Phenylobacterium zucineum HLK1: one gene and its partner. The protein of the gene in region 2 binds, or shares a complex with, the protein of the main gene of each other region. Links are inferred from orthologs where the notes say so. Each region holds a gene or a part of one and is shown on either strand. Other genes may lie near its edges. The genes, in order: uvrB and PHZ_RS12740.

What was found.
Region 1: the proteins of PHZ_RS12740 (region 2) and uvrB are in contact, whole or in part, in a crystal structure (PDB 7EGT), measured with the Thermus thermophilus proteins. The link is inferred for Phenylobacterium zucineum HLK1 from one-to-one orthologs. Residues at the interface, in WP_096412145.1 of Thermus thermophilus: His654, Arg656, Phe657, Gln666, Asp668, Glu669, Lys680, Arg681, Leu682, Ser683, Lys685, Tyr686, Ala687; in WP_096411307.1 of Thermus thermophilus: Glu23, Leu25, Arg26, Asp27, Gly28, Glu29, Arg30, Phe31, Arg55, Glu326, Asp327, Phe328, Glu379, Ser382, Gln383, His398, Gly400, Arg401.

What each region holds. Positions count from the first base shown.
Region 1 is NC_011144.1:873,979-885,098, reverse strand. Bases 4,404-7,334 are described here. They hold uvrB (excinuclease ABC subunit UvrB), read right to left. Parts: upstream 7,026-7,334; coding sequence 4,782-7,025; downstream 4,404-4,781. Other genes in these bases: PHZ_RS04330 (GNAT family N-acetyltransferase), read right to left, coding at 7,165-7,334; PHZ_RS04340 (hypothetical protein), read right to left, coding at 4,404-4,507. In the rest of the region: PHZ_RS04370 (hypothetical protein), read left to right, coding at 1-18; PHZ_RS04365 (DUF1294 domain-containing protein), read left to right, coding at 36-296; PHZ_RS04360 (dicarboxylate/amino acid:cation symporter), read right to left, coding at 293-1,555; PHZ_RS04355 (Crp/Fnr family transcriptional regulator), read right to left, coding at 1,623-2,315; PHZ_RS22995 (hypothetical protein), read left to right, coding at 2,432-2,578; PHZ_RS22990 (hypothetical protein), read right to left, coding at 2,636-2,809; PHZ_RS04345 (peptidylprolyl isomerase), read right to left, coding at 2,890-3,687; more of PHZ_RS04340, read right to left, coding at 4,214-4,403; more of PHZ_RS04330, read right to left, coding at 7,335-7,431; PHZ_RS04325 (DUF3617 domain-containing protein), read left to right, coding at 7,518-8,087; PHZ_RS04320 (acetyl-CoA C-acyltransferase), read right to left, coding at 8,239-9,429; tRNA 2-thiouridine(34) synthase MnmA, read right to left, coding at 9,635-10,828; PHZ_RS04310 (hypothetical protein), read left to right, coding at 11,033-11,120. UniProt on the Escherichia coli protein: The UvrABC repair system catalyzes the recognition and processing of DNA lesions. A damage recognition complex composed of 2 UvrA and 2 UvrB subunits scans DNA for abnormalities.
Region 2 is NC_011144.1:2,607,454-2,614,719, reverse strand. The notes cover bases 4,285-7,266. They hold PHZ_RS12740 (ATP-dependent helicase), read right to left. Parts: upstream 6,947-7,266; coding sequence 4,622-6,946; downstream 4,285-4,621. Other genes in these bases: PHZ_RS12735 (class I SAM-dependent methyltransferase), read left to right, coding at 7,084-7,266; PHZ_RS21735 (DUF7662 domain-containing protein), read left to right, coding at 4,285-4,625. In the rest of the region: PHZ_RS12770 (aminopeptidase P family protein), read right to left, coding at 1-1,663; PHZ_RS12765 (GIY-YIG nuclease family protein), read left to right, coding at 1,758-2,096; PHZ_RS23130 (hypothetical protein), read right to left, coding at 2,093-2,491; PHZ_RS12755 (50S ribosomal protein L11 methyltransferase), read right to left, coding at 2,585-3,451; PHZ_RS12750 (hypothetical protein), read right to left, coding at 3,496-4,008; more of PHZ_RS21735, read left to right, coding at 4,083-4,284. UniProt on the Escherichia coli protein: A helicase with DNA-dependent ATPase activity. Unwinds DNA duplexes with 3'-5' polarity. Translocates on single-stranded DNA with 3'-5' polarity. Initiates unwinding more efficiently from a nicked substrate than double-stranded DNA.

The DNA of each region.
Region 1 (11,120 bases), 1.7 Mb from region 2 along the record:
CCGCCGACCGCCGGCTAGGCCGGCGGCCCCGCACCATGCTTCTCGCCTGGATCGCCGGGGCCAGCCTGGCCGCCTTCGCCGCCTTCGCCGCCGACAAGCGCGCCGCGGTGCGCGGCGAGCGGCGCACGCCCGAGACGACCCTGCTGCTGCTGGCCGCCATCGGCGGCTCGCCCGGCGCGATCGCGGCCCAGCAGATCCTGCGCCACAAGACCCGCAAGGAGCCGTTCCGCAGCCTCCTGTGGTCGGTGGCCGCGGCCCAGGCCGCCGCGGCGCTCTGGATCGCCGTCGCGGGCTAGGCGCCCTCGGGCTCGGGCGGCTTCTCCTCGTTGCGGGCGAGGATGGCGGTCACCGCCATGTCGCCGGTGACGTTGCCGACGGTGCGGAAGATGTCGGGCACGACCTCCACCGCCAGCAGGATCGGCAGCAGTTCGATCGGCAGGCCCAGCGCCAGGCAGATCGGCGCCACGCTGATGATGAACGAGACCTGCCCCGGCAGGCCGACCGAGCCGACGCTGACCGCCAGGGCCACCAGTACCGCCCCGGCGTACTGCAGGGCCGAGGGCTGGATGCCGTAGACGTGGGCCACGAAGATCGCCACGGCCAGGTTCACCACCGGGCTCGTGAAGCGGAACACCGCCACCGCCAGCGGCAGGACGAGGCCGGCGATCCGCTGGGGCACGCCCAGGTCGTCGCGGGTCCGTTCGATCATCGCCGGCAGGCAGGCCAGCGAGGACTGGGTGGCGAAGGCGGTGGCCAGCACCGGCCCCGTCGCCCGCGCCCAGCGGCCCAGCGGCACCCGCCCGATGGTCACCGCCAGGATGTAGGCCACGACGCTGATCCCCGCCCCGGCCAGGGAGGCCACGGCGATGTAGTGGCCGAGCACGCCGGCCGCGCCGACGCCGGCCCGCAGGCCCACGCCCAGCGCCAGGCAGAAGACGCCGACCGGCCCGGCCCACAGCACCCAGCGCACGATGATGATCATCGCCTCGCCGAGCGTCTGGAACACCTCGATCACGGTGCGGCCGCGCTCGGCAGGCAGGCGGGTGAGCGCAAATCCGGTGAAGATGGCGAACACCACCAGCGGCAGGACGGCGTCCTCGGCGGCGGCCTTCACCGGGTTGGAGGGCGCAAGGCTCTTCACCCAGGCGACGAAGTCCGGCGTCGCCGCCTCGGCGGGCACGGCCTGGGCGCCGGCGCGCAGGGCCGCCGCGCCCTCGGCGCTGACCGGCCAGAGCGCCAGGACGCCGTGAACGAACACCAGGCTGAAGGCGCAGGCGAGCAGCAAGAGGCCGGCGAACCAGCCCACGGCGCGGGCGGCGAGCTTGCCCGTGGCCGCCGCGTCGGAGACCTGGGCGATGCCGGTGACCAGGACGGCGAAGATCAGCGGGATGACGGTCATCCGCAGGGCGTTCAGCCACAGCCCGCCGAACGCCTCGACCGACTCGATGACCCGGGCCACGCCCGCCCCGCCGTACGCCGCGCCCGCCGCGCCGATCGCCAGTCCCAGGACGAGGCCGATCAGCACGCGGACGCTCAGGGATTTGAAGATGCGCAACCACAGCCCTCCGGAAGAGGCGCGATCTGGCCCGCAACGGGCCTGCGCCGCAAGAGCCGAGCCGGGCTCAGCCCTGCAGGATCCGGCGGGTGGTCTCCTGGATGGCGCCGTAGCACTCGCAGGCGCAGGCCTCGATCCCCTCCCGGTCGAGGACGCGGATGCGCCCCCGCGAGTACGAGATGACGCCGCGGGCCTGGAGCTGCATGGCCACGCCCGTCACCGTGGTGCGCTGCACGCCCAGCATGATCGCCAGGTGCTCCTGGGTCAGCGGCAGGACGTCGGAATCCAGCCGGTCCTGGGTCAGCAGCAGCCACCGGCACAGCCGCTTCTCGGCCGGGTGCAGGGCGTTGCAGGCCGTCGAGCGCGCCGCCTGCAGCAGGCTGGCCTGCCCGTGCTGGACGATGGCCCGGGTGAGTGCCGGGCTGTTCGCGGCCGCCGCCTGCAGCGTCGCGGTGGGCACGCGCCAGCAGTCGCCGCTCACCTGCACGATCATCCGCTCGAAGGCGATCCGCGAGCCGAGGCTGTGCAGGAGGCCGTAGCCGCCCTCCCGGCCCAGCGTGCGGCTCTCCACCTGGCCGCCGTCGCGCATCAGCACCACGACCGAGAGGATGCAGTCGATCGGCAGGTAGACGTGCGACACCGGCTGGTCCGGCTCGGTCAGCACGTCGTTCTGGCGCAGCGACAGGCGCTCCAGGGCCGGTTCGATGGCGGCCAGGTCGCGCGCGTCGAGGCTGTCCAGGAAGTGGTTGATGCGGCTCACCCGACCACAACGCCCTGCGGCGAGCGGCGTTCACCGGGGAACAGCCTGCCCCGTCGCCCGGTTGTGCCGGGCAGGTCCACGAGATGCATGAATCCAAGTCAGCCTACAGCGAACCGATGACGGCCGTTCCGGTGGAGGGCGAGGTGGTGATCCTCGGTCCCAAGGCCGTGGCGCTCTCCATGACGCCCGATGCCGCCGAGGAATCCGCCCGCCGTCTCATGGCCGCCGCCGCGCAGGCCCGCGGCCAGGTGCGGCAGGCCTAGGCGCTTCTCCCGCCTCCTCCCCCATTGGGGGAGGACGGGGTGCGTGGCGGGATCGGCTTAGGCGCGCCGCTGGTAGCGCATGGCAAGGGAGGCGCCCTCGGCGGGGTCGGCCTCGCGCAGGCGGTCGGCCACGTGGCTCAGGGCCTCGTCCTGGCCGGCGAAGCGGGCGATCTCCTCGCCCTCGCGGCGGACGATCCACTCGCCGGCGCTTTCCACGACTTCGAACTTCAACGCCGACGCTCCGGAAACCTGAGCGCCCGGTATGGGGATTGCTGCGCCGCAACAACAGGACGGAAGGTCGCAGGCCCGCGTCAGGGCGCCGCAGGCGCCGGCGCCTCCCGGATCGGGACGTCCACGTCGCAGACGGTGAACGCCGCGCCCTTCTCCCGCTTCAGGGCCGCCAGGCGCGCGGCGAAGGCGGGGCCGGCCGGGTCCAGCGCCTGCAGCCTCGGCCGCTCGGCCGGCGGCAGGTCGGCGGCGACGCGCACCTTCAGCATCAGGTCGGGGACCTTCGGCGGCTCGCCAACGGCGACCGTCAGCACCGCCTCCTGGCCCTGCACCACCCGGCCCCAGACCGTGTATTCGTGGTCCAGCCGCCGGGCCGGGGCGCGCATGAAGAAGATCTCGGAGTTGGCGGTCCCGGGATCGGCCTGCCGGCCCATGCCGGCCACGCCCGGGCAGTAGGCGCCCCAGCCGCGGATCCGCCCGTCCGGCAGCCGCACGCCGGCGAAGGGGACGGCGCCCACGAGGCCCTCGATCCCGTCGCTGCGCTCGACCACGATCGTGGCGGCCTCGGCGGGAATGCGGAACTGGAACTCCGGCGGCAGGTCGGGATGGGCCGAGGTCCCGCCGTCGCGGTTGTTCGGGTTGCCGGTCTGGGCGACGAAGCCGTCGATCACCCGGTGGAACTGCAGGCCGTCGTAGACGCCCTCGCGCGCCAGGGTCTTCACTCGCGCCACCGCCTGGGGCGCCATGGCGGGGGCCATCTCCACCACGACCCGCCCCTTGGTGGTCTCGATGACCAGCGCAGTCTCGGGGTCGAGGTCGCGCCAGTCGCCCGCGCCCATCAGTCCCACCGCCGCGATCGCCACGCCCAGCGTCCGAAGCATCCGCGTCTCCCCCCTCAATCCGGGCGCCAGAATGGTGCAGCGCCCGGCGACGTCTCAACCCCTTTCGCGCGCATCGCGCGGGGGCCGAGGCGATTGATCCACAATGGAAAAGAGCCGCCGTACCGGTTTTGTTCTGAATACCACGAGGCGTCGTGCGCGCCAAATTTCTCGCGGCCCCTCCCCGGCGGGGCACCGGGCGAGGCACGGGGGCGGGGCACGGGGGCGGGGCTGGCCGGCGGGCGCAGCGGATGGGGCAAGCCCCCTCCACCGCTTCGCGGTCCCCCTCCCCCGACGGGGGAGGAGGGGCGGCGCGCGCGGCGGCTCACGCGCACGGCGGCTCACACACGAACGGGCGCGCGGCGGATGGAGCGGCGATGTCGGTAAGCTTGAGGAGCGCAGTTAACGGCCGGCTGCGTCCGGCGGCCTCCTCGCACGGAGGGGCCATAACGCCCGGGATGTCCCCGCCCCGCCACCGGCCCCCTCGCGGCCGGTATGACTGGGGTCTTGAAAGGACCCCCGCCCGGGCTCAGGTCCGGGCGACGATCGCTTCCAGGGTCTGGACGCGGCTGTCCATGTCCTCGACCAGGCGGCGGGCCAGGTCGCGTACGCCGGGCGGGTAGGCCTCGCCGCCCTCGGCGATCTCGGCGGCCATCTGCTCCACCTCGACGAGCTGGGCGGACAGCGCCTTGATGTGGTCCTTGGCGAGCTGCTTGGCCTCCTGCTGGAGGCGCCGCACGCGCTGGGCGACGGTCTCGGCCTTCGGAACGCTGGGACTGACTTTCAGGTCGTTGTCGGCGACCACGCTGAGAGACGGTGACATTCTCAAGTACCTCAAATCCCCAACCCAAGGTCTCGGGAGGGCCCGCGTCCCACGACGGTCCGCTGGAAGGCCTTCCTCGCCTTGCTGCCCCAAAGTTACGTCCTGAGACAGCACAGGTTCCCTGTCAGCCGCATGAACGGCGCCAGTTAAGCCTGTTACCGGGCTAGGTGGGGATTTGTGGCCACGGTGTGTAGTTAAGGGGTGTGACTAACGTCACAGCGGAGGCGGGCAGGACGTGGCCTGTCCCCTCTCCCGCCATGGGGCGGACTGGCGCCTACCGCCGGCCTCGCCCTTTCCTGAACTGTTCCTGCTTTTCGGCGCGCGCTTCGGCGCGCACGCGTTTGACGGCTTCCTTGTCGCCGCTCTCGCCTTCGCCGGCGAGGGCGTCGGCGGCGAACTCGAGGTCGAGGAGCTTGAGGCGCTTGATCTCGTCGCGCAGGCGGGCGGCTTCCTCGAATTCGAGGTTGGCGGCCGCCTCCTTCATGCGGTTCTCGAGGTCGCGCAGGGTGGTCTTGAAGTTGTCGCCCAGGAACGGCTTGCCGTCCTCGGCCACGCCGACGGGGACGGTGACGCGGTCCTTCTCGTAGGGGCTGGCGAGGATGTCCTTGATCTGGCTCTTCACGCTCTCGGGCGTGATGCCGTGCTCGAGGTTGTAGGCCATCTGCTTCTCGCGCCGGCGCTGGGTCTCGGCCATGGCGCGTTCCATGGAGCCGGTGACGCTGTCGGCGTAGAGGATGACCCGGCCGTCCACGTTCCGCGCGGCGCGGCCGATGGTCTGGATCAGGGAGGTCTCCGAGCGGAGGAAGCCCTCCTTGTCGGCGTCGAGGATGGCCACGAGGCCGCACTCGGGGATGTCGAGGCCCTCGCGCAGCAGGTTGATGCCCACCAGGATGTCGAAGGCGCCGAGCCGCAGGTCGCGGATGATCTCGATGCGCTCCAGGGTGTCCACGTCGGAGTGCATGTAGCGGACCCGCAGGCCCTGCTCGTGCATGAACTCCGTCAGGTCCTCGGCCATCTTCTTGGTCAGGACGGTGATCAGGCTGCGGTAGCCGCGGGCCGCCGTCTGGCGCACCTCGTCGATCACGTCGTCCACCTGGGAGAAGCCGTCCTTGCTGACCGGGCGCACCTCCACCGGCGGGTCGATCAGGCCGGTGGGGCGGATCACCTGCTCGGCGAAGACGCCGCCGGTCTTCTCCATCTCCCACGGGCCGGGGGTGGCCGAGACGTGGACGGTGTCCGGCCGCATGGCGTCCCACTCCTCGAACTTGAGCGGGCGGTTGTCGATGCAGGAAGGCAGGCGGAAGCCGAACTCGGCCAGGGTCCACTTGCGGCGGTAGTCGCCCCGGTACATGGCGCCGATCTGCGGCACCGTCTGGTGGCTCTCGTCCACGAACAGCAGGGCGTTGTCGGGGATGTACTCGAAGAACGTCGGCGGCGGCTCGCCGGGCCGGCGGCCGGTGAGGTAGCGGGAGTAGTTCTCGATGCCGGCGCAGGAGCCGGTGGCCTCGATCATCTCCAGGTCGAAGGTGGTGCGCTGTTCGAGGCGCTGGGCCTCCAGCAGCTTGCCGTTGGCGACAAGCCAGTCGAGACGCTCCTTCAGCTCGACCTTGATCTGGTTGATGGCCTGGCGGAGCGTCGGCCTGGGCGTCACGTAGTGGCTGTTGGCGTAGATCTTCACGCCCTGCAGTTCGGCGGTCTTCTTGCCGGTCAGCGGGTCGAACTCGACGATCGCCTCGACCTCGTCGCCGAAGAGGCTGATGCGCCAGGCGCGATCCTCGTAGTGGGCCGGGAAGATCTCGATGGTGTCGCCGCGGCGGCGGAACGTGCCGCGCTCGAACGCCTGGTCGTTGCGCTTGTACTGGAGGGCCACGAGGTCCCCCATCAGCTTCTTCTCGTCCACCCGGTCGCCGGGCTTCAGCTGGAAGGTCATGGCCGAGTAGGTCTCGACCGAGCCGATGCCGTAGATGCAGGAGACCGAGGCCACGACGATGACGTCGTCGCGCTCCAGGATCGCGCGGGTGGCCGAGTGGCGCATCCGGTCGATCTGCTCGTTAATCGAGCTGTCCTTCTCGATGTAGGTGTCGGTCCGGGGCACGTAGGCCTCGGGCTGGTAGTAGTCGTAGTACGAGACGAAGAACTCGACCGCGTTCTCGGGGAAGAAGCTCCTGAACTCGGAATAGAGCTGGGCGGCGAGGGTCTTATTGGGGGCGAGGATCAGCGCCGGGCGCTGCGTCTCCTCGATCACCTTGGCCATGGTGAAGGTCTTGCCCGAGCCGGTGACACCGAGCAGGACCTGGTCGTGCTCGCGGCCCTCCAGGCCCTCGACGAGCTCGCGGATCGCCTGCGGCTGGTCGCCGGCCGGCTGGTAATCGGAGACGAGCTTGAACCGGCGGCCGCCCTCGCTCTTCTCCGGCCGCTCCGGACGGTGCGGCTTCCAGAGCAGCGGCATGGTGTTCTCGTCGTAGTCGAACGCCGCGGACATGTCCGAGACGCCGGCCGGGGCTGCTGTGCGGGGCATGGGGCGAAAGGTAGGCTCTGCAGGGTCTCTCCGCCACCCTAACGCACAGGCCTGCTGACATGGCATGGCAGGAGGGTGGGGGGCGCCGCCCACCCTTCCCACCCTTCCCACTGGCGTGGGAACGGAACGGGATGGGGGGCTAGGCCAGCAGGTCGCGGTAGTCCGGGCTGCGATTCAGCCAAGCGGCGGCGTAGCCGCAGATGGGGACGATCCTCACCCCCGCGTCGCGGGCGCGGGCGCCGATGGCCTGCATCAGGCGGCCCGAGGCCCCGGTGCCGCGTAGGGGCGGCGGGGCGAACACGTAGTCGATGTAGAGGGTCCCGTCCTTCAGGCGGTAGTCGGCGTAGGACGTGTGGCCCTGCTCATCCATCTCGTAGCGGTCGCCGGTGTCGCGCAGCTCGGCCATGTGGTGCTCCTCCTTCGGGGCTGAAACCCGCTCGCGCGGCGGATGGCTCCCGGACTAAGGTCCGGGCTCCACGGAGGAGATGCAAGATGCGCCGAACGCTGGTCCTGTCCCTGTCCCTGGCCGCCCTGTCCCCGCTCGTCCTGGCCGCCTGCCAGAAGAAGACCGAGACCGCCGAGGCGCCCGCCGCCCAGGCGCCCTCGGCCGCCCTGCCCGCCCCCGGCGCCGCCGCGCCGCCGGCCCGCAAGCCCGGCCTCTGGAGCCAGACGGTGACCACTGCCGGCATGAGCCAGACGATGAAGATCTGCTTCGACGAGGCCACCGACCGACGGATGGCGGTCTACGGCCAGACGGTGGACCAGGACCGCTGCGAGAAGAACGTGGTGACGCCGATCGCCGGCGGCTGGCGGTTCGAGAGCGTCTGCGACATGGGCTCGGGCGGCAAGGCGACGACCTCGGGAACGGCCACGGGCGACTTCGCCAGCCGCTACGAGGTCAAGGCGGTCACCGAGACCACCGGCGCCCAGGCTCCGCAGATGAACGGCCGCCACGAGATGACCCTGACCGCCGCCTGGGAAGGCCCCTGCCCAGCCGGCATGGCCCCCGGCGACATGCAGCTCCCCGGCGGCATGACCATCAACATGAACGCGGCGGGGTAACGGGATCCAAGTCCGCCCCTCCTCCCCCGTCGGGGGAGGGGGACCATGCGCAGCATGGTGGTGGGGGCTTGCCGGCGGCTCGGCGGATGGGGCTAGGCCCCCTCCACCGCTTCGCGGTCCCCCTCCCCCGACGGGGGAGGAGGGGGTCGGCTCAGGCCAGCTCCACCGCCATCGCGGTGGCTTCGCCGCCGCCGATGCAGAGGGAGGCGAGGCCGCGCTTGCCGCCGCGCGCTTCCAAGGCGGCCAGCAGGGTGGCGAGGATGCGGGCGCCCGAGGCGCCGATCGGGTGGCCGAGGGCGCAGGCGCCGCCGTTGACGTTGAGCTTGTCGCGGTCGATGCCCAGCTCGCGCTCGGCGATCATGGCGACGACGGCGAAGGCCTCGTTGACCTCGAACAGGTCGACGTCGTCCACGCTCCAGCCGGCGCGCTTCAGCGCCTTCTGCATGGCGGGGACCGGGGCGGTGGTGAACAGGCCCGGCTCGTGGGCGTGGGCGCCGTGGCCGGCGATGCGCGCGACGACCTTCAGGCCAAGCGCCTTCGCCACGCTCTCGCGGGTCATGACGAGGGCCGCGGCGCCGTCCGAGATCGAGCTGGCGTTGGCCGCCGTGATGGCGCCGTCCCTGGCGAAGGCCGGCTTCAGGGTCGGGATCTTGGCCGGGTCGGCCTTCAGCGGCTGCTCGTCATGCTCGACGGTGGCCGTCCCCTTGCGGTCGGTGACCTGGACCGGGACGATCTCCTTCGCGAAGGCGCCGGACTCCGTGGCCGCCTTGGCGCGCTTGAGCGAGCCGATCGCGTACTCGTCCATGGCCTCGCGGGTGAACTGGTACTGCTTCGCCGTCTCCTCGGCGAAGGAGCCCATCAGCCGGCCGGGTTCGTAGGCGTCCTCCAGCCCGTCGAGGTACATGTGGTCGTACATGGTGTCGTGGCCGATGCGGGCGCCGGCGCGGTGCTTCAGCATCAGGTACGGGGCGTTCGTCATGCTCTCCATACCGCCCGCGACGATCACGTCCGCCGAGCCGGCGGCGAGGGCGTCGTGCGCCAGGATCGCGGCCTGCATGCCCGAACCGCACATCTTGTTGACCGTGGTCGCCTCGACCGACTTGGGCAGGCCCGCGCCGAGGGCGGCCTGGCGCGCCGGCGCCTGGCCGAGGCCCGCGGGCAGGACGCAGCCCATGACGATCTGCTCGATCTGGTCCGGCTGGGCCCCGGCGCGCTCGACGGCGGCCCTGACGGCGGCGGCGCCGAGCTCGGTGGCCTTGGCGGCGGACAGCACGCCCTGGAAGCCGCCCATGGGCGTGCGGGCGTACGACGCGATGACGACGGGATCGGAGGCTTGGGTCATGCCGCCGATATAATTCAGCGGCCGGTGAAACAGAAGGTCACGTTGCGGACGGCGCAACGATCAAGAAGACCGCCGGAGACGCCGCGCCAGCGGCGGCTCCGTATCTGAACACCAAGACCACAAAGATCACCAAGGACACGAAGGGGGCCCCTCTTGGTGGTCTTCGTGCGCTTCGTGACCTTGGTGTCGAAGGACGGCTTCGCCGTCAGGCGTCGCGCACCGTGCCGGCGATGAAGCCGCCGCCGAGGACGCGGGTGGGGGATTCGGGGGCGTAGAGGACGCAGGCCTGGCCGGGGGCGACGCCTTCCTCGGGGTTGTCGAAGACCACGCCGGGGACGCCGTCCACCAGGGAGAGGCGGCCCGGGACCGGCTCGCGGGTCGAGCGGACGCGGGCCAGCACCGGCCGGCCGGCCTCGCACGCCGCCTCGATGGAGGGGCCGCCGCCGATCCAGTTGGTCTCCTTCAGGCCGAGGGCCCGGGTCAGCAGCGCCTCGCGCGGGCCGACGACCACCTGGCGCGCGTCGGCGTCGATGCGGACGACGAACAGCGGATCGCCGACGGCGACGTTCAGCCCCCGGCGCTGGCCGATGGTGTAGCGGGTGACGCCCTCGTGCCGGCCGAGCACCCGGCCGTCGAGGTGCACGATGTCGCCCGGCTCCGCGCCCTGCGGGCGCAGGCGGTCGATGATGGTCGTGTAGCGGCCTTCCGGCACGAAGCAGATGTCCTGGCTGTCCGGCTTGTCGGCGACGGCCAGCCCCAGCTCGGCGGCGGCGGCGCGCACGGCCGGCTTCGGCATCGCCCCCAGCGGGAAGCGCAGGTAGTCCAGCTGCTCGGCCGTGGTGGCGAACAGGAAGTAGGACTGGTCGCGCGCCGGGTCGGCGGCGCGGTGCAGTTCGGGTCCCTCCGCGCCCGCCTCGCGGCGGACGTAGTGGCCGGTGGCCATGGCCTGGGCGCCCAGGTCGCGGGCCACGTCCAGCAGGTCGCGGAACTTGACCGTCTGGTTGCAGCGGATGCAGGGGATCGGCGTCTCGCCGCGCAGGTAGGCGTCGGCGAAGTCCTCGATGACCTGCTGCTTGAAGCGGCTCTCGTAGTCCAGGACGTAGTGCGGGATGCCGATGCCCTCGGCGGCCGTGCGGGCGTCGTGGATGTCCTGGCCGGCGCAGCAGGCGCCCTTCTTCTGGACCGCCGCGCCGTGGTCGTAGAGCTGCAGGGTCACGCCCACCACGTCGTAGCCGGCCCGCGCCAGCAGCGCGGCGGTGACGGTGGAGTCCACCCCGCCGGACATGGCCGCGACGATCCGCGTGCCGGCCGGCAGGCCCACGGCCGCCCGCGCGGCCTCGACGAGGCCGTCGGACAGACGCTCGGCGTTGATCGTGACGGGAACGCTGCAGACGCTCATGGGCGCCTATGTAGCGGCTGGGCCTTCGCTTTTCGAGGGCGGCCTGGATCTGCGTCGGATTCTGACACTCGGATTCGTGATCGCCCGGCCGTCATGGAAGTGCTGTAGACTACGGGCATCGTCGGCAAGTTCGAAGAGGCGCCGGCGACGAGAGACCCGAGACCCGAGCTCCCGCCTCATCCGACTTTCATCGGGGGATGAGCCATGAGTTCCTACCGCATCTATGTCCTGAACCGACAGGACCGCATCGCCGACGAGATCGAAGGCCAGTTCCCGACCGACCGCGCCGCGC
Region 2 (7,266 bases):
GCGCCAGGGTCAGGGCCTCGAAGCCGTGCATCGGCCGCTCGCCGCCGGCCACCGGCTCGGCCTCGGTGACGAACTGCAGGTTCTCGATGCGGATGCCGTACTCGCCTTCCTTGTAGTAGCCGGGCTCGTTCGAGACGATCATCCCCGGCCGCAGGGCGACGGTGTTCGGGGCTTTGGAGATCCGCTGCGGACCCTCGTGGACGCCCAGGTAGCTGCCGACGCCGTGGCCGGTGCCGTGGTCGTAGTCGAGGCCCGCCTCCCACAGCGGCACGCGGGCCAGCGCGTCGAGCTGGCTGCCGGTGGTGCCGGCCGGGAAGCGCACCCGCGCCAGGGCCAGATGGCCCTTCAGCACCAGGGTGAAGCGCTCGCACATCTCGCGGGTCGGCTCGCCGATGGCCACGGTGCGGGTCACGTCGGTGGTGCCGTCCAGGTACTGGCCGCCGGAGTCCACCAGGAGCAGGCTGCCCTTCTCCGCCCGCTTGTTCAGCCGCGCGGTGGGCCGGTAGTGGCAGATGGCGCCGTTGGAGAGCGCGCCGGCGATGGTGTCGAAGGACAGGTCCTTCAGCGCGCCGGTGGCCTCGCGGAACTGCTCCAGCTTCTGGACCGCGGTGATCTCGTCGGGCGGGCTCTCCTGGCCCTCGGTGGCCAGCCAGTGGAGGAAGCGCGACAGGGCCGCGCCGTCGCGCACATGCGCCTTGCGGCTGCCCTCGATCTCAACCTTGTTCTTGCAGGCGCGGGGGATGGCGCAGGGGTCCTCGGCGCGGACCACCTCGGCGCCGGCGCTCTGCAGGGCCTCGAAGTACCAGGCCGAGGACTGCGCGGGATCCACCGCCACCTTCAGGCCCTTCAGGTCGGCCAGCGCCTGGGGCAGGTCGCCCGGCGTCTCCAGGCGCACCTGGTTGCCGAGCCAGGCCGGCAGCTCGGGCGTGACCTTCTGCGGGTCCAGGAACAGCCGCGCCGTGCCGTCCTTGTTCAGGATGGCCTGGCCGAGGGGCAGGGGGCTGCGGATGACGTCGCCGCCGCGCACGTTGAACAGCCAGGCGATCGAGGCGGGGGCGGTCAGCACCGCCGCGTCGGCGCCCCTCTTGGCGATCAGCTCGCCCACGCGGGCGCGCTTGTCGGCCGAATCCTCGCCCGCGTACTCCAGCGGATGGGGAACGACGGGGGCGGTCGGCTGCGGCGGGCGCGCCTGGCCCCAGGCTCGGTCCAGCGGGTTCTCGGCCACCGGCAGGAGCTCGGCGCCGGCCTTGGCGGCGGCGGCGCGCAGGTGGTGCAGGGCGTCGGGGCTGTGCAGGCGGGGGTCGTAGCCGATCTTCTGGCCGCTGGCGGCCGCCTGCTCGAGGTAGGCCGGCACGCCGCCGTCCACCAGGTCGCGGATCTCGAAGAAGGCCGGATCCACCTGGTCGCGGACCTGGATCGTGTAGCGGCCGTCCACGAACACCGCGGCCTTGTCCTTGAGGATCACCGCCGCTCCGGCCGAGCCGGTGAAGCCGGTGGCCCAGGCCAGGCGGTCGTTGGCCGCCGGCAGGTATTCGTTCTGGTGCTCATCCTCGTGCGGCACGAGGAAGCCGTCGAGCCCCTGGGCCTCCATGGCCTGGCGGATCAGGGGGACGTGCTTGGGACCGAAGCTGCGGTCGGTCGTCTCGTCGAAGGTCTGGCGCATGACCTCGATGTAGGCCCTCGCCGCGCGCCGATCAAAGGCTCTATTTTACCCGGATATAATTGACGCTGCGGCCGGGGCCGGCTAACGCTGGCCCATGTCCGCTTCGAAGCGCCAGGCCATCCGGGATTTCAAGGAACGCAAGGTCTCCGCGGGGATCTACGTCCTGCGCTGCGAGGCCGCCGGCGCGGCCTGGATCGGCGTCTCGCGCAACATCGACGCCCAGGAGAACAGCGTCCGCTTCGCCCTGCGAATGGGCAGCCACCCCAACCGCGACCTGCAGGCGGCGCTGCGGGCGCATGGCGCCGACGCGCTCTCCTACGAGGTGCTGGAGCGGATCGAGGATCCCGACCTGAGCCCCATGGGCCTGACGGACGAGCTCAAGCGCCGCGAGGCCCATTGGCTCGCGGCGCTCGGGGCCAGAAAGCTGGCCTAGCGGGGCTCGTCCGCGACGTCGGCCGCGGCGTCGTTCACCGCCTCGGACGCGGCGGCGGCGGTTTCCTCGGTCTGCTCGGCGGCGGCGTTGGCGGCCGACTCGGTGGCGGCGGCCGCGCCCGCGGCGGCGTCCTGCGCGGCCTGGGCGGCCACGGCCGCGGCGTCGTGGGCCGACTGGCTCGCCGCGGCGATGGAGGCCTCGGCCTCGCCCTGCTCGCGGGCGGCCTGCAGCTCGTCGTCCCCGGCGCCGGCGTTGTATATGAAGATCACGGCCACGATCGCCACAATGGCGACGAGGGCGGCGACCCACCAGCCCGCCGCGCTTCCGCCGCGGCGGACCTCGACGGTGCGGGTCGGCTCGTTGGTGATGGTGGTGCGTTCGTACGGCTCGGTCATCTCAGCCTCCTCCTCGGCCAAGCTTGGCCTTCCGGCTGAGAACGGCGCTCGCCCTGTGGGGTTCCTCGGGCGCGGGTTCCTTGGGCGGTTCCGTCAGGGCCTGCGAACGACCAGCGTGGCCCAGGCGTCCCGGTGCAGCCGCCGCTGGAGCTTGAACCCCTTGGAGAGGTAGGCCGCCAGCACGCGCCGCTCCTGGGTCCGCAGTAGGCCCGAGAGGATCGCCAGCCCGCCGGGCTTCAGCGCATTGCGGATGTCCTGCGACAGCGCCACCAGCGGCGGCGCCAGGATGTTGGCGAACACCAGGTCGTACGGGCCGCGGGTGCGGACCGCGGGATGGCCGAGGCCCGAGGCGTGGACGAACTCGGCGCCCGCCCGGTTCAGCGTGGCGTTCTCGTTGGCGATGCGGACCGAGACGCGGTCGATGTCGGTGCCGACGGCGAGCTCCGAGCCTGTGCGCGCGGCGGCGATGGCCAGCACCCCGGTGCCGCAGCCCACGTCCAGCACCTTCGGGAAACGGCGCGCCTTGAGCAGCTCGTCGAAGGCCAGCAGGCAGCCCACGGTGGTCCCGTGGTGGCCGGTGCCGAAGGCCGCGCCCGCCTCGATGCGCAGGTTCACGGTGCTGGCGGGGGCCAGGCCCCGGTCGTGGGCGCCGTAGACGAAGAACCGGCCCGCTCGCACGGGCGGCAGGCCCGACAGCGCCATGGCCAGCCAGTCGGCGTCGGCCAGCACCTCGGTGCTCACCCGCAGGTCGCCGAAGCGCACCAGCACGGCCGCGATGGCCTCGCGCTCCTGGTCGGTGGTCGGGAAGGCGTCGATGCGCCAGACGTCGTGGTCCTCGTCCTCTTCGAGGATCGAGTAGGTCAGCGCCTCGGTGGCGGGCTCGGCCTCCAGCGCGGCGGCTGCGGCTTCGGCAATGCGGCGCGGGCCGCGGGCGATGATCTGGACGGCCTCGTCGCTCATGGGCGTGAGCCTCTAGCGGCCCGGCGCGCGAAAGGCGAGGGGGATCAGCCCGGCGTCGCCGCCGCCATCTCGGCGAGCTCGGAGTCTTCGGGCGGCGGCGGGGGCGCGGGGAGGTCGCCCGCGTAGGCCACGCCGTAGGCTACGCCGCCGTCCAGCGACGGATAGCGCGCCGGCTCCCGCGGCGGCTCCTCCCAGCGGACGATGGCGACCGGCTCGTAGGCGTCGTCCTCGGCGAAGGCGACGGTCTCGTCCTCGCCCGGGATCGGGACCTCCTCGTCGAACTGTTCCGGCGGCTCCAGCCAATCCGTTCCCACGACGTAGTCGGGTACGCCGGTTTCGTAGGCCGCGAACGAGGCGCCCACGTCCTGCAGCTGTGGCTGCCGGGCGCCCGAGACGCCGGCGAGCATCTGGGGGCCTTCGACGTCCGTCGGGCCGCGGAGGTTCGGCTGCATGGCCGCGCCGAGCAGGAGGCCGAACGCGGCGCAGGCGGCGGCGCCTGTCAGGATCGGCTTCAGGTCGGCCCTGGAAAACGGGCTCTGGAGAAACGAGCTGCGCATCGATGCGATAGCGCGCGAACCTTCGGACGGTTCAGTTCCATGGCGCCGATGCGGCCGCCGTGCGTTTAGCCGCCATGAGCAAGTACAAGCCCCTGTCCCAACGCCTGTCCGGCCACGGCGCCGACGAATGGCGCGCGAGCTTCGCCGAGCTGGAGGAGGTGCTGGGCTTCCCCCTGCCCAAGGGCGCAAGGTCCGGCGGCTCGTGGTGGGCCAACGACCCCGACAAGTCGCACAGCCGCGCCTGGACTGGTCATGGCTGGGAGGTCTCCGAGGTGGACCGCGCCGGCGAGACGGTCACCTTCCGCCGCAACGCCGCCCAGGCCGACATCGAGGCGGCGGGCGGCGTGCAGCCGCAGCACGCCCAGCCGGCGGTGGGTGAGCCCCTGGCGCCGGCGCCCGAGCAGGGCCCCGGCGGGCGCGTCGGCGAGGCGGCGGCCTGGTCCGCCGGCTCCGACGGCGTGCGGCCCGAGCCGATGCGCCGCGCCGCCGAGGCGGCGTCTCGCCAGTCCCGGCTCCGCAAGGCGGCCCCGCTGATGGCGGCCGGCGCGGCGGTGGTGGCCGGACTTGCGACCTTCGCTGCGCGGCGGCTGATGCGGCGGCGGGGACCCGAGGCCTAGGACTGCTTCTCCACGAAGCTGTCGATGACCTTCTTCTCGCCGGCCTTGTCGAAGGCGACGGTCAGCTTGTTGCCCTCGATGCCCTTCACCGTGCCGTAGCCGAACTTGAGGTGGAAGACGCGGTCGCCGCGGCTGTAGTCGCTCTTGGCCTCAGAGCCGGTGACGACCAGCCGGCCGTCGCCCTCGATCACCTGCTGGCGGCCGGGATGGCTGCCGCGGTAGTTGGACGCCTGCGCCCGCCGCCAGCCGGGCGAGGAATAGCCGGCGCCGAACGAGGGGCTCTCGTCCCAGCGGCTGCCGTGCTGCTGCATGCCCGGGCCGCCGCCGTAGTAGCCGGTTTCGGAGCTGGCCTCGACGTTGGCCAGGGGCAACTCGTCGACGAAGCGCGAGGGCAGCTGGCTGGTCCAGCGGCCGTAGACCTGCCGGTTGGCGGCGAAGCTGATCCGCGCCTCCTCCCGCGCCCGGGTGATGCCGACGTAGGCCAGGCGCCGCTCCTCCTCGAGGCCCTTCTCGCCCTTCTCGTCCATCGAGCGCTGCGAGGGAAAGACGCCTTCCTCCCAGCCGGGCAGGAAGACCAGCGGGAACTCCAGGCCCTTGGCCGAGTGCAGGGTCATGATCTGCACCGCGTCGGCGGCGGGGCCGCGGTCGAGGTCCATGACCAGGGAGACGTGCTCCAGGTAGGCTTGGAGCGTGTCGAAGTTCCCCATCGACTGGACCAGCTCCTTGAGGTTCTCGAGCCGGGTCTGGGCGGTCGGGCTCTTATCGAGGCGAAGGGCGTCCGTGTAGCCGCTCTCCTCAAGCACCGCCTCCATCAGGCGGGGATGGGCGACGTGCTGGGCCTCGGCGCGCCAGCGGTCGAGGTCCCGCAGGAAATTGGCGAGCGACGTCCGCGTCCGGGCCGCGAGCTCGTCGGTCAGCACGATCTGCCGCGCCGCGCGGGTGGCGGAGACGCCGTTGAGGCGCGCGACCTGCAGCAGCTTCTGGACGGTGGTGTCGCCGATGCCCCGCTTGGGCGTGTTGACGATCCGCTCGAAGGCCAGGTCGTCATCCTCGGACTGGATCAGCCGCAGGTAGGCGTGGGCGTCGCGGATCTCGGCCCGCTCGAAGAACCGGGGGCCGCCGACCACCGTGTAGGGGATCTGCAGCAGGACGAAGCGCTCTTCGAAGGCGCGCATCTGGAACGAGGCGCGCACCAGGATGGCGATGTCGCGGTAGCGGCGGCCGGCGCGCTTGGCCCGCTCGATCTCGTCGGCGATCAGCCGGCTCTCGGCCTCGCCGTCCCAGACGCCGCGCACGATGACCTTCTCGCCGCCCTCGGCCTCGGTCCACAGCGTCTTGCCCAGGCGGGACTTGTTGGCGGCGATCAGGCCCGAGGCGGCGGCCAGGATGTGGCTGGTGGAGCGGTAGTTGCGCTCGAGCCGCACGACCTTGGCGCCCGGGAAGTCCCGCTCGAAGCGCAGGATGTTGTCCACCTCGGCCCCGCGCCAGCCGTAGATCGACTGGTCGTCGTCGCCCACGCAGCAGAGGTTCTGGCTCTTCTGGGCCAGCAGCCGCAGCCACAGGTACTGGGCGACGTTGGTGTCCTGGTACTCGTCCACCAGCAGGTAGCGGAAGCGGGCGTGGTAGTCGGCCAGCACGTCGGGCTGGCTGGTGAAGATGGTGATGTTGTGCAGCAGCAGGTCGCCGAAGTCGCAGGCGTTCAGCACCCGCAGCCGCTCCTGGTAGAGCCGGTACAGCGCCTGGCCGCGGCCGTTGGCGAAGGCCTGCGCCTCGGCCGGCGGAAGCTGGTCGGGCCGCCAGCCGCGGTTCTTCCAGTGGTCGATCAGGCCGGCCAGCGCCTTGGGGGTCCAGCGCTTGGCGTCGATGTTCTCGGCCTCGAGGATCTGCTTGATCAGGCGCTCCTGATCGTCGTCGTCGAGGATGGTGTAGTTCGACTTCAGCCCCACCAGCTCGGCGTGGCGGCGCAGGATCTGGGCGGCCACCGAGTGGAAGGTCCCCAGCCAGCGCAGGCCCTCGGCCGCCGGGCCGATCATGTGCGAGATCCGCTCGCGCATCTCGCGGGCGGCCTTGTTGGTGAAGGTGACCGCCAGCAGCTCCCATGGCCGGGCCTTGCCGGTGGCCAGGATGTGGGCGAGACGGGTGGTCAGCACCCGCGTCTTGCCCGTGCCCGCGCCCGCCAGCACCAGCACCGGCCCCTCGGTGGCGAGCACGGCCTCGCGCTGCTCGGGATTGAGGCCTTGCAGGTAGTCGGCGGCAGGCGGATCGACGCGGGCGAGGTCGCTCACGCGGGGGGCAGGGGGCTCGTAGGACTCAGAAGACATTTCCGGGAGCCCTTAGCACGCCGGGCGCGCCAGGGCACCCCGGTGTTCGCGCTGCGTTCCCGCCGCTGGACGTGCGCCGCCCCGCCCGGTATCGCCCTCCGGCCGCCAGCGTCGCGCGGTCAGGGAGTTGCCGCCGCTTGAGCCCGTCTCCGGTCTCCGCCGTCTATGGCCTGCCGCCGCCGGAGCTCGCGCCTGCGCCGGCCGGCGCGGTGCAGGTCTCCCCGCTGATCCCCGGCTCGGCGGCCCTGGAGGACATCGCGCCGGCCAGCCTGGAGAGCGTGACGGTCGCCGCCCCGCCCGGGACGATCGAGCGTCGCTAC